One region of the Peribacillus sp. FSL E2-0159 genome, then DNA from elsewhere that is predicted to be linked to it. Evidence: riboswitches for the same ligand, from Rfam matches in the RefSeq annotation. Region 1 holds a riboswitch; each other region holds the start of a gene.
What was found. A riboswitch is a leader RNA that binds a small molecule or an ion and turns the genes downstream of it on or off. The one in region 1 is predicted to bind cyclic di-AMP.
Positions count from the first base shown of each region.

Region 1 (4,191 bases):
ATTAAAAGTAACATTGAGCAAGAAATGTACAAGCAAGAACTGGAAAAAAACAGTTTAAATGAAAAAGTGAAAATGCTTGACGCTAAATTAAGTTCAATTGAGGAGCAGTCCAGTGCGATCGTAACGACGAGCGAGGCTGATGGTGTAGTTAAAAATATCAATAAAAACCTGAATAACCCCATTATATCCATTGTTTCAACAAATATGGCAATTGAAGGGTATTTCTCCGAAAAGGAAATGAAAAAGGCTGAAGTGGGCATGACTATAAAAGCAAGTTCCTCTGATTCAAAAAAGGCATTGAAAGGAACGATAGGCCGTATCCATTCCTATCCAGCTGAAGAGCCGTCGTTAAAAAAAGATAACAGATTTCCATTTCAGGCTTTAATCGAACCGGAAGGCGAAGAAACGGAACCTTTGTTGGTGGGATCCAAAGTGAATCTTACTGTTATAACCAATGAGAAAGCCGGTGTACCCTCCGTTCCTATAGAGGCGGTACATTACCAAAAACAGCCTTATATTTACAAATTGACTAAAAAAGGATATATGGATAAACATTACATTACAAAAGGTCTTAAAGCAGAAGGAAAGCAAGAAATCATAAAAGGACCTTCGGTAGGTGACGTCATCCTACTGAAGCCGAATGTGGCAGTGAAGAGCCATTCTTATTTTATTACTCCGATTCAATTTGAAAAAGTGAAAGTTAAAACTTATAAAAAATTCACCTCTAGGGAAAAAGTAAGATATCTGTTACTTGGCATTTTGGAAAAATAACCGTTCCTTTAACAAGAGAGGTGATGTCAAATTATTTATTAATTATATCAATATAACTTAATGTGAATAAAAATCGGGAAGAGTAATTATAGATACAATAGCTGTTAATACAGAATATTCAGACATATTTAAAGATTTTTTCTAGAACGGATGCGAATAAATATTTACAGATTATCATTTTTAGTATAATATTTTATTATAAGTTAACTCGCTTAATCTTATTCCAAGAACGGGGGACCCATTTTTGTGGATTTTATCCGCTAGGGGTGAATTCAGAAATGAAAGGGCTTTGTGTTTCCAATTCCTAACCCGACAGCTAACCTCGTCAGCGTCTTTAAGGGAACATGTGTGAATATTCACGCCAATAAGAAATCGACACATGAAGTGTCTTTTTTTTCGGCGTAAAGACAGAGTTTTTCAAAAAAAGAAAAATTACTTTCTTTTATTAGTATACTGTTTCCCTTACCGAGACAAAAATGTTTTTGCATCAAAGACTTTATGGAAGGTGAGGAAAGTAAATGAAGAAATTCAAATTAAGTTTAGCTAGCCAAATTTTCATTGGTTTAATTTTAGGGATTATCGTTGGTGCCATTTTTTATGGTAGTGAGACGGCCCAAAACTTTTTACAGCCATTCGGAGACATTTTCCTACGAATGATTAAAATGATTGTAGTGCCGATCATTGTTTCAAGCCTTATCGTTGCAGTTGCAGGTGTAGGCGATTTAAAATCAGTAGGTAAACTTGGAGCTAAATCAATATCATACTTTGTAGTGGTAACTATGATAGCGATTGCTGTTGGTTTAATTTCAGCGAATATCATCCAGCCTGGTGTTGGTGTAAACATGGATAAGTTAGAACAAACTGATATTTCTACCTATGTTGATACAGCTGAAACTAAGCAGCATGAATCTTTTGTAGATACAATCGTTCACATTGTGCCATCCAATCCAGTTAAAGCCATGGTAGAAGGCGATATGCTAGCGATCATTTTCTTCTCCGTGTTGTTTGGACTTAGTATTGCGGCCATCGGTGAAAAGGGTAAACCAGTATTCCGTTTCTTCCAAGGTGTAGCTGAAGGAATGTTCTACCTAACTAACATGGTCATGAAATTCGCTCCTATCGGTGTATTTGCACTAATCGGTGTGACGATCTCCAAGTTCGGTTTGGAATCTTTAATTCCGCTAGGAAAGTTAGCGCTTTCTGTTTACGGAACAATGATTTTCTTTGTAGTAGTCATTCTTGGTATTATTGCGAAATTTGTCGGATTCAATATCTTTACGTTGATTAAACTTCTAAAAGAAGAATTGATCCTTGCTTTCTCTACTGCAAGTTCAGAAGCGGTTCTTCCGAAAATCATGGAAAAAATGGAGAAAGCGGGATGTCCGAAACATATTGCTACATTCGTTATTCCGACTGGATATTCTTTTAACCTTGATGGTTCTACATTATACCAAGCGTTAGCAGCAATCTTCATCGCTCAAATGTACGGAATCGATTTAAGCATGTATGAGCAAATTACGCTAATGCTAGTGTTAATGATCACGTCCAAGGGGATTGCGGGTGTACCGGGTGTATCTTTCGTAGTTCTTTTAGCGACATTGGGAACTGTCGGTATTCCTATTGAAGGTCTAGCATTTATTGCCGGTATCGACCGTATTCTTGATATGGGACGTACAGTAGTAAACGTTATAGGTAATTCACTTGCAGCAATCGTCATCTCTAAATGGGAAGGTCAATTCAACCCTCCTTCCAAAAAAGAACTAGAACAAGTTTCTTAATACAAAAAATCCAGAGTGAAATATCACTCTGGATTTTTTGTATTAAAATGCTCTTCCTGATTTTTGAACGATCCAGAAGCGGCAATCGGAAGAGAAATCGTTGACATCTTCGTTTTCATCAAATAATTCACTGCGGTAAAAGCTCTCGATGACCGTAAGCCCTGCTTCCTCTAGGCAATCATTTACTTCAAGTTGTGTTGGGATATGGAGGTAAGTTTCTTTTTGAAGTGGTCCGGATGTGAGAATATCCCCAAACTCATAAAGCCTCTCATCTTGCTTACCTCCACACCAAATAATTTCCTCCTGCTCCCAAAAGTTCAAGTAATTTTCGTTTTTATCACGGTCATGTGTTGTGAAAATGAAGATTCCTTCAGGTTTTAAAATACGGTTGATTTCTTTTAAAGCCGATGTGCGGTGTTGTCGCTGGGGAATTTGCATTAAGCCATTAAAAGTGAAGATTGCTTTATCGAATGAAGCGTCCTTGAAAGGGAGGTTCGTGGCATCTCCAAGGATAAAGGGGATGTCCAGGTTATATTCATGCGCTATTTTTTCGGCTTCATTAAGAATGGCAGGGGTTAGATCGATTCCCGTTATGTTTTGAAAACCTGTTTTATATAGTGCGAAGGTGGTTTTTCCTGTACCGCATCCGATATCAAGGATTGCATCATCCTTTAATAAATATTTTTTGAATGCATATTTCTCTGATTTCCAAAGACCTAATTTTTTAGTTACATCAGCATAAAGGGAAGCGGCCTCATGAAAAGAATTAATGATAAAACCTTTTTCAATTTTATCCATGATCAATTCCTCCAAAATTTTATTTTTTACTATTATATGGATATTTATGGTTGTCGGGTGTGTTCCTTAACCTTAGGTTAATATGGAGGGTTATATAACTTACGTGAAAACCCAAAAGTTTGATAAAATAAAATTATTGATAGTGAGCTCGGAGGGGATTAGGTTATGAAGAATGATAGTAATGATATCTTATATATGCATATGCAGGCTTCCGAACGGTTTGTCCTTTTTAATGGACTCAATTTTCGTGAATTCGTCTATTCGCTGCCATATACCTTGGATTCCATCTTATTATTGAAACATCAATTTGATGGTGGGGAATACAATTTGAATGTCCTGCTAGAGAGCGCTTCATCTGAAGATATTGCAAAGCTCGTTAAAGAAAATGTCCGTGCATATGGAGATTTCTGTTGGATCGATTTTGAAGAAGCGGAAGGTCTGGATGAATTGGATGGAAGGGAAATAGCGGAACTTTTATATTTAGGGCACACAAAAACCCATCTGGATCCCCCATTTTTCCGTAAATTGAATAATCAATTTGTGTACCTTGCCCAGGATGATGGCTGGTTCAATAAAATTTATTTTCGTTCTCTTTCGACATATTATATGATGTTAGGTAGCCTGATTCCGCTAAAGCTGGAGCCTTTAAAAGTAGAGAGGACGTGGCTTGGAATCAGAAAGAAAAAAGAGCTGACGGCGATTCCGCCAGAAATCATTTCTTCCTTGGCTCATATTCTTGCAGAGGGGCTCGTTTTTTCCTTTCGTCATGTTAAGTATACAAGAACGAAAATTGAGATACCGGCATGGGTCGTAGGGGATTATTTAAACATGGATGAAATGCATG
Region 1 is NZ_CP152053.1:263,815-268,005, forward strand. It holds gene NYE63_RS01405 (efflux RND transporter periplasmic adaptor subunit) at 1-771, shown strand, start outside; cyclic di-AMP (ydaO/yuaA leader) riboswitch at 971-1,117, shown strand; gene NYE63_RS01410 (cation:dicarboxylase symporter family transporter) at 1,290-2,549, shown strand; gene NYE63_RS01415 (class I SAM-dependent methyltransferase) at 2,592-3,347, opposite strand; gene NYE63_RS01420 (hypothetical protein) at 3,513-4,191, shown strand, end outside.

Region 2 (4,191 bases), 760 kb from region 1:
ATTGCAGGATACCATTTCCCAGCTTTGTGGATTGGTGAGGGGGTTAGTCGAAGAAAACATTGTTTCCGGTCAAAGTAAAATCCTATTGGTTGATGATGGAAGCAAAGATCAAACATGGAAGATCATTTATAAGGAAACGATTAATAATGAATTTGTTCGCGGGCTAAAGCTTTCCCGGAATGCAGGACATCAAAATGCACTCCTGGCAGGATTGTTTACAGCCAAGGAAGCATCGGATTGTGTAATATCCGTTGATGCAGATTTACAGGATGATATTCAAGTCATCCCTGAATTCATTCGGAAATTCAATGAAGGATGTGAAATTGTGTATGGTGTCCGCCAGAAAAGGGACCTTGATTCATTTTTTAAACGAACATCTGCAACTGGTTTTTATAAATTGATGAACAAGATGGGGGTTAACCTTGTCTATAATCATGCCGATTTCCGGCTAATGAGTAAAAGGGCGATCGCGGAGTTGGAACGATTTGATGAAACGAATCTTTTTTTACGGGGGATCGTACCGCTCATTGGGTTTAAGACGGACTCTGTTTATTATGACCGAAAAGAAAGATTGGCTGGGGAAACGAAGTATCCATTTAAGAAGATGGTTGGGTTTGCGCTTGATGGCATTACTTCCTTTTCAGTTACACCGATCCGGCTTGTATTATGGCTAGGATGTCTTTCCTTTTTCATTAGCTTACTCTTTGGGTCTTACTTTTTATGGTTAAAGTTTTATGGGCAGACCGAAACTGGTTGGACCTCATTAATCACCTCCATATGGTTGATCGGTGGACTACAGTTGATCGCTGTCGGCTTGATTGGGGAATATATAGGTAAAATCTATAATGAATCCAAACGCCGGCCTAAATATATTGTTGATTTGGATTTATTTAATCCGCTCGATTTAAAAAAACGGGAGCAACTAGACAATGAACGGAACAGTATTGAAAAACTATCTAAAACACACTAACTCCTTTATCCGCTTTTTATTGGTTGGAATAGTCAATACAGCGGTTGGACTTTCCATCATGCTTTTTCTCATGAATGTTCTTGAATTATCTTACTGGATCTCCACCTTTTTCGGCAATGGTACGGGAGCTGTAACGAGTTTTCTTTTGAACAGGACTTTTACCTTTAAAAGCGATATAGAATGGCGGAGAGGAGTTGCCCGTTTCTTTTGCGTCATCCTGATCTGTTATTCCGCAGCTTATTCTTTAGGCCAAGCTATAGCAGAATCAATGGAAGGATCCGTTCACTTATCCATACAACAAAATGTGGCGGTGCTGATAGGAGCAATTTTTTACACAGTTCTTAACTATATTGGCCAGAAATACTTTGTCTTTAAAAAAAGCAATTTGAGACCAATTCAAGAAGGAAGGAACTAATTAGGGTGGATCATTGCCCCCGATTGGACGGGAATTAAAGTGGATTCGGAAAGCGAAATTAAATGCAAGTTTAATGACTATCCAAGCTGGGGCAGATCTGTTTAATTTCGTCCTTTACGTTCTCCATGTGGCGATCATTTTCTTTTTGACTTTTTTATTTATCTCCTTTCCTCCCTTCGAATAGTGTGTTTGCATGACTTATGTTATATACGTCAAGAACAAAACTACACCTACAAAGATTATTCTATTAATGTGCAAAATTTTCATTTACTTTTTCATTTCACGGGAGTATGATAATCAACAGTTTCATATTTCTAAATCGCTTAAACCTTATGGTGCGGGGGACCCGTTATAGGGATTGTTACTACAATCCAAGGGGTGAATCCTTTCAAGGTAGGGCTACTCTTAGGTCCGAATCCGACAGCTAACCTCGTAAGCGTTATATGAGAAGGAAGGTGGAGCTTGTTAGACAAAAAAATTAATGTCTACAGGTCTATTTAGCTATGACTTGTAGGCATTTTTCTATTTCGTCTTGTTTTTTGCTACAGCTGGGTAACATAAACTTATAAATTAAATATGGTGGTGAATTCTTGATGTTATCTTCTATAAAGAGGTTCTTGATTGGGAGACCTTTAAAATCAAATGCACTTGGTGAACAAAAGCTTAACAAAACAAAGGCTTTGGCGATATTATCTTCTGATGCTTTGTCTTCGGTTGCTTATGGACCGGAGCAAATATTAATCGTCCTGATCACGGTCGGTGCTGCGGCATTCTGGTATTCCATCCCTATCGCGATTGGGGTATTGATCCTGTTAACTGCTTTGATTTTGTCCTATAGACAAATCATTTTCGCTTATCCACATGGCGGGGGGGCCTATGTGGTTTCAAAAAACAATTTAGGTGTCAATCCAGGGTTGATAGCTGGAGGATCCTTATTGGTCGATTATATATTAACTGTCGCTGTAAGTGTTTCTGCAGGTACGGATGCCATCACGTCCGCTTTTCCTGGCCTGCATTCATATAATGTCATCATAGCCATCATTTTCGTCATTCTACTTACAATCCTGAACCTTCGGGGGGTTACGGAGTCGGCCTCTGTTTTGGCTTATCCGGTGTACCTATTCGTTTTAGCATTGTTCATCTTGATTGGTGTTGGCATTTACAAGATTTTGACGGGTGGGGTTTCACCGGAATTGCATACGTCCATCGGGACTCCGGTAGCGGGCATCAGTTTATTTATACTGCTAAGAGCATTCGCATCAGGAAGCTCCGCATTGACAGGAGTCGAAGCGATTTCCAATGCAATCCCGAACTTTAAAGATCCAGCCCCAAATAATGCTGCGAAAACTTTAATAGCGATGGGTTCCTTACTAGCGGTATTATTTTCGGGAATCGTATACTTAGCCTATTATTTAAGTATTGTTCCAAGCGCGGAGGTAACGGTCGTCTCCCAGATTGCTGAAGAGATCTTTGGACGGAATTTCATGTATTTCTTCATTCAAGGTACGACTGCATTGATCTTGATACTGGCGGCCAATACTGGCTATTCGGCTTTCCCTCTGCTTGCGGTAAATCTTGCGAAGGATAAATTCATACCAAGGGCGTTTACGGTAAGAGGGGACCGATTAGGGTATTCCAATGGAATTATCATACTGGGGCTTGCATCCATCATCTTAATAGTCGCATTTGAAGGACATACAGAAAATCTCATTCCGCTTTATGCGGTAGGGGTATTCATTCCATTTACGTTGTCCCAGACCGGGATGATTGTTAAATGGATTCGCGAAAAGCCAAAAGGCTGGATGATGAAACTAACCATTAATTCAATTGGTGCCATGATTAGCTTTATCGTCACGATGATATTCTTTTTAACCAAATTTACTCAGGTTTGGCCTGTTTTGATTTTTTTACCTATCATCATTTTAATTTTTCATCGAATTAGAAAGCATTATGAAGCAGTTGGTGACCAACTAAGGATTACAACATGTGAGCCAATCTTACCAATTGAAGGGAATATCATCATTGTACCTGTGGCGGGAATAACTCATGTGGTTGAGAACTCTTTAAATTATGCAAAATCTCTATCAGCAAATCAGGTTATTGCGGTTTATGTTGCTTTTGAAAGAGAAGATGAAAAGAAATTCGGAGAAAAATGGAAAAAGTGGCAGCCGGATGTCAGACTCGTTACGCTGAATTCTTACTATAGAAGTATCATTCAGCCACTAACTAAATTTGTGGATACAGTTGAACATAAGGCTAGGGAATCCAATTATAAAGTTACGGTGATCATCCCCCAATTCATTCCGAAGAAGGGCTGGCACAATATACTTCATAACCAATCAAGTTTACTGATTCGCGCCTACTTACTTTATAGAAGAAATGTGGTTATTACGACTGTGCCATATCATTTGAAGAAGTGAGTTCCATTATCTAAGAAAAGAAGCAAACCTACATAAGGTTTGCTTTTTTTATAACCTTTATAAAAAAGACAGCAGTAACTTACGCTGCCGATATTTGAGTATGAACATTCATAACCCACTCATAAATTCACAGTAACTATGAAGCCCGTACAATAAAAAGGATTTGCAGTAAGATGTGGGGATACTTCCTCTTTTAAAGCTTTAATTAATGTTAATATAAAACTTTCTCCATCATTATTATCCGCACCACGGCTGTTTGGGAAAGTAATTATTTCAAAGTCGCAGATGATTTGGAAATGGACATGCAACATCATTAACATGGTGGCTAGCATCAATCAGTATCATTAAAAAGGGCTGCGTCTGCAGCCCTTTTTGTGTTGAACACT
Region 2 is NZ_CP152053.1:1,028,103-1,032,293, forward strand. It holds gene NYE63_RS05125 (glycosyltransferase family 2 protein) at 1-970, shown strand, start outside; gene NYE63_RS05130 (GtrA family protein) at 930-1,385, shown strand; cyclic di-AMP (ydaO/yuaA leader) riboswitch at 1,696-1,840, shown strand; gene NYE63_RS05135 (APC family permease) at 1,979-3,805, shown strand.
Region 2: it holds a riboswitch for cyclic di-AMP, as region 1 does, so the genes downstream of both, NYE63_RS05135 (APC family permease) here and NYE63_RS01410 (cation:dicarboxylase symporter family transporter) in region 1, are expected to answer to the same signal.

Region 3 (4,191 bases), 1.0 Mb from region 1:
AACCGTCCCCAAGTAATGCGTCTCGGGACGAGATCAATTTGCGGTGCCACCCCTGCGTGTCACCATACATCCCTTTCCTATACTCTGCTGCTTTCGGGGCTCTTTTGGAAAGTGGTTATTTCATTTACTTTTCTCCTCTTTACGTCCACATTAACTATTACAAATTTTAACATCAGTGGATTAATATTGTAAATAACACAAAAAAACCCATTCAAAATAAATGAGTTTCAAAGCAAAACAAGATATGGATTTTTCGCTCAGCGTTCCTGGATAGAACACAGGGATTACATAATTGAATACCGCTAATGAATGTTGGATTCAGTTAATTTACCTTAGGGAAAACAATTTTAAAAACGGATTCTTTTTCTTATCCGTTATCCTTAATTCATTCATGATGATTTGATCCTCATGATCGGCTATCCATTTCCTTAGTGCATCTTTATCCTGGCATTGTGTTAAATATGTCTGGCCACCCTTGCCTGTAGCATTAATAACATATCTATTGAACGTCTTCTCCATAATTGCCCGCCTTTTTAATAAAATGTATTGAATTTTTTAAATACGAATGCAATGCTTTTTTTCTTTATAATTCACAAAATAAACATAATTTATATATTAGAAATTTTGATTGGCAATGACATGTTCTGCTTGAAAGTATTGAATAAAGTACATCGATGCTGGTTATCATAATCGGCTTAATCGAACCTATCATAATGTGCTAACTAATATTTGTCAATACGTTTTTAAAATGTAAATAAAACGTAAATTTTCAGTTTTGTTAAAGAAATATTTTTTTACAATTTAGGGGTTTACAACTGCTAAATGTTGGGAGTAGAATACGTTTATCAATTTAATGCATTTCGGCCTAAACTCAAGGGAATTGAGTACGGAGGACCCAATCATTTGGGGTTAATTCTGCCTTGCAGAAGGGATGAGATCAGCTCTTTCGCCATCCTACCCGTCAGCTAACTTCGTCGGCTAAAGCGAAGGAGGTCATAAGACCGCCTATTTCGGGAGCTTTTTTGCTTTTTTTGTAGCAAAATAGCTGCTCGATGTTTTCGCAGGTCTTTTTATTATGCGTTTAAAAAGATTCCGAAAGAGGATTGATGATTAAAATATCATACAGTATTACACAATATTTTTATGGGTAGGGATGATCATTTGAAAATGACAAAATTGGATCCGCCAAAAATACTTGTACTCGGCTTTGCCATCCTGATACTTATTGGGGCCTATTCATTGACCTTGCCGATTTCCACAGAAAATGGGAATGGTCTTTCTTTTCTGGATGCTTTATTCACATCGACTTCCGCTACATGTGTAACAGGACTGGTCGTAGTCGATACGGGAACGACCTTCACCACTTTTGGGGAGTTGGTCATCTTAACACTGATTCAGGTAGGCGGCTTAGGTTTCATGACATTTGCGACGTTTTTCTTTTTATTATTAGGCAAAAAGATTTCTTTAAAAGGCAGATTAGTTCTGCAGGAGTCCTTAAATAATCTATCCATGGCGGGTGTAGTCAAATTAGTCAAGCGGCTTTTAATTTTCACGGCGATCATTGAAGGCTTGGGTGCCCTTATCTTATCGATTCGCTTTTCTTTTGACATGCCAATCGGTCAGGCAGTCTATTACGGTTTTTTTCATTCCATTTCGAATTTCAATAATGCCGGCTTTGATTTAATGGGGGAATTCAGGAGTTTGACCCCTTATGTATCGGATCCATTCGTAACCCTTACCGTCGCCTTGCTCATCACGTTTGGCGGGATAGGTTTTATTGTGATGAATGAACTATACGAATATCGGAATACCCATCGTTTATCCGTACATACGAAGATAGTTCTGACGACTAGCTTGACCCTTACGATTGCCGGCGCAATTTTAATCTTTTTATTCGAGTTCGGCAATGCCAAGACATTGCAGCCTTTATCTTTCATGTGTAAAATGCTGTCATCTCTATTTCAATCGGTTTCACCACGGACGGCAGGCTCCAATACGCTGAATATCCCTGATCTAACTCAGCCTACATTACTGCTCATCATTTTCTTGATGTTCGTTGGGGCTTCACCCGGATCGACTGGCGGCGGGATTAAAACGACTACATTGGCGACGCTTGTTGGAACGGTTTGGTCACAGATTAAAGGAAAGGGTGATGTGGTATTATTCCGTCACCGCATTGTGAGTGAAACGATCTTTAAAGCATTATCCGTTACATTCATTGGCGCATTCATGGTTTCAATCATCTCCATTCTGCTGACCATCACTGAAAGCGGAACTGACTTCTTGATGATTTTATTCGAAGCCACTTCAGCATTTGCCACCGTGGGACTTTCAATGGGTTTGACCCCAGAATTATCACCAGTTGGCCGGATGCTCATCATTTTCACGATGTTTGCAGGCCGTGTGGGTCCTTTGACTTTAGCCTTTGCTATCGCTATGAGGCGCAAACCAGATCCATTCCGCCGTCCAAAAGGGAAAATCATGATTGGTTAATCATTAATGAAGGGGTGTAAAAGATGGGAAAACGACAATATGCCGTGATCGGTTTAGGCAGGTTCGGAACCAGTGTGGCCCATAGATTATATACGGCCGGCCAAGAGGTATTAGGTATTGATGTCAACGAGGAAAGAGTCGAGAATGCGGAACTGAGCGTTACCCATGCAGTCATGGCGGATACGACTGAAGAAGAAACATTGAAATCAATTGGAATCCGTAATTTCGATTGTGTCATCGTAGCCATCGGAAATGACATGCAATCGAGCATTTTAACTACCTTGCTTTTAAAAGAGCTTGGGGTCGAAAAGGTCATTGCCAAAGCACTCAATAAAAATCACGGTCAGGTTCTCACTAAAGTCGGTGCTGACTGGGTCATCTATCCTGAGAGGGATATGGGGGAACGGGTCGCGAATCAGCTCCTATCCCCTAACATGCTGAACTATATAGAGCTCTCCAAAGAATACAATATCGAGGAAATCATCCTCCCCATGAGCATGAAGGGAAAAAGCCTCAGAGAGCTTGATTTGCGTGCAAAATATAATATCAGCGTCATTGCCATCGTGAGTAATGGAGAAATTATCATTGCACCCTCACCGGACCAGGATATCCATGAAAAAGATATGCTTTTAGTGGTTGGCAATAAAGAAGATCTAGCAGTCTTTGCCAATATTGAATGATCCAGCAGGTTCCGGCTCTTGCTTTATGGAGCCCTGTACCCATTTTGCAGCATCACTTATACATGCGAGAAGACCGCCATATGGCGGTCTTCTCGATGAAATTTATAATGAGCATCCCCAGCCCTGGATATGTATGTATTATTTTATCGTACTGATCGCTTGGGCAAGAGTGGACTTTATCGTCACTTTATCAAAAGGCAGTTGAAGCTTAACGGCAGTCATCGCTATTTCCGGCCGAAGTCCTGAAAGGGTTGTTTGGATTCCGATCAAATGTAAAGATTCAATCAATTGTGACAGCTTGTGGGCGGATGCACTATCTATTGCATGAACGCCCGATAGGTCAATGAAAAGCCTGGTGACATTTTTTTCAGCGCACTTTTGTAATGTGTTTTCAAGCAAGGACATGCCCCTCGTCGTGTCAATATCGCCTATCAGGGGAAGCAACGCCATGTTATCTTTAAGGGAAATGATGGGCGTGCTCAATTCATCGATCGTTGCTTGTTGGGCTTTCATGATTTTATTGGCATATCTATGATTCGCTTCCGTAAACCTCTCCATCACTTCACTGAACACCTTCACAACTATCCGGTACCAGGAATTTATTTCTTCCTGGGTATATTGATCTCTATGCAATCCTACAAATCGGTCAATATAATCCAGGTATTGCTCTTGCGTTCGAAAAAACTCCCTCAATATAAAATAGATGGGTGTTTTTAAATGCTGCTCATCCTGACCGATATCTTCAATCCACTCACCAAGATGCTTAAAGAATTCCCTTTCCTCTGTATCAAAGACCTGAAAGAAACGTAAATGGAATTCATTATTTTGTTGTTTAAGTTTTTTGATCACTTTGGGATCGGGTGAACTATAAACACCCGCCTTATCGTTTTTATTCAATGTTGCGTACCAATCCTCAGTCAATTGTCCTGCCACACCCAATAAAAAGGAATATAGTTCTTTATTTCTGTGCATAAGTTTCTCCACCTATTTTTTTTTATAAAATAGCATTCCAATTGGT
Region 3 is NZ_CP152053.1:5,078,764-5,082,954, forward strand. It holds gene NYE63_RS24805 (hypothetical protein) at 328-519, opposite strand; cyclic di-AMP (ydaO/yuaA leader) riboswitch at 853-995, shown strand; gene NYE63_RS24810 (TrkH family potassium uptake protein) at 1,168-2,493, shown strand; gene NYE63_RS24815 (TrkA family potassium uptake protein) at 2,517-3,173, shown strand; gene NYE63_RS24820 (STAS domain-containing protein) at 3,312-4,145, opposite strand.
Region 3: it holds a riboswitch for cyclic di-AMP, as region 1 does, so the genes downstream of both, NYE63_RS24810 (TrkH family potassium uptake protein) here and NYE63_RS01410 (cation:dicarboxylase symporter family transporter) in region 1, are expected to answer to the same signal.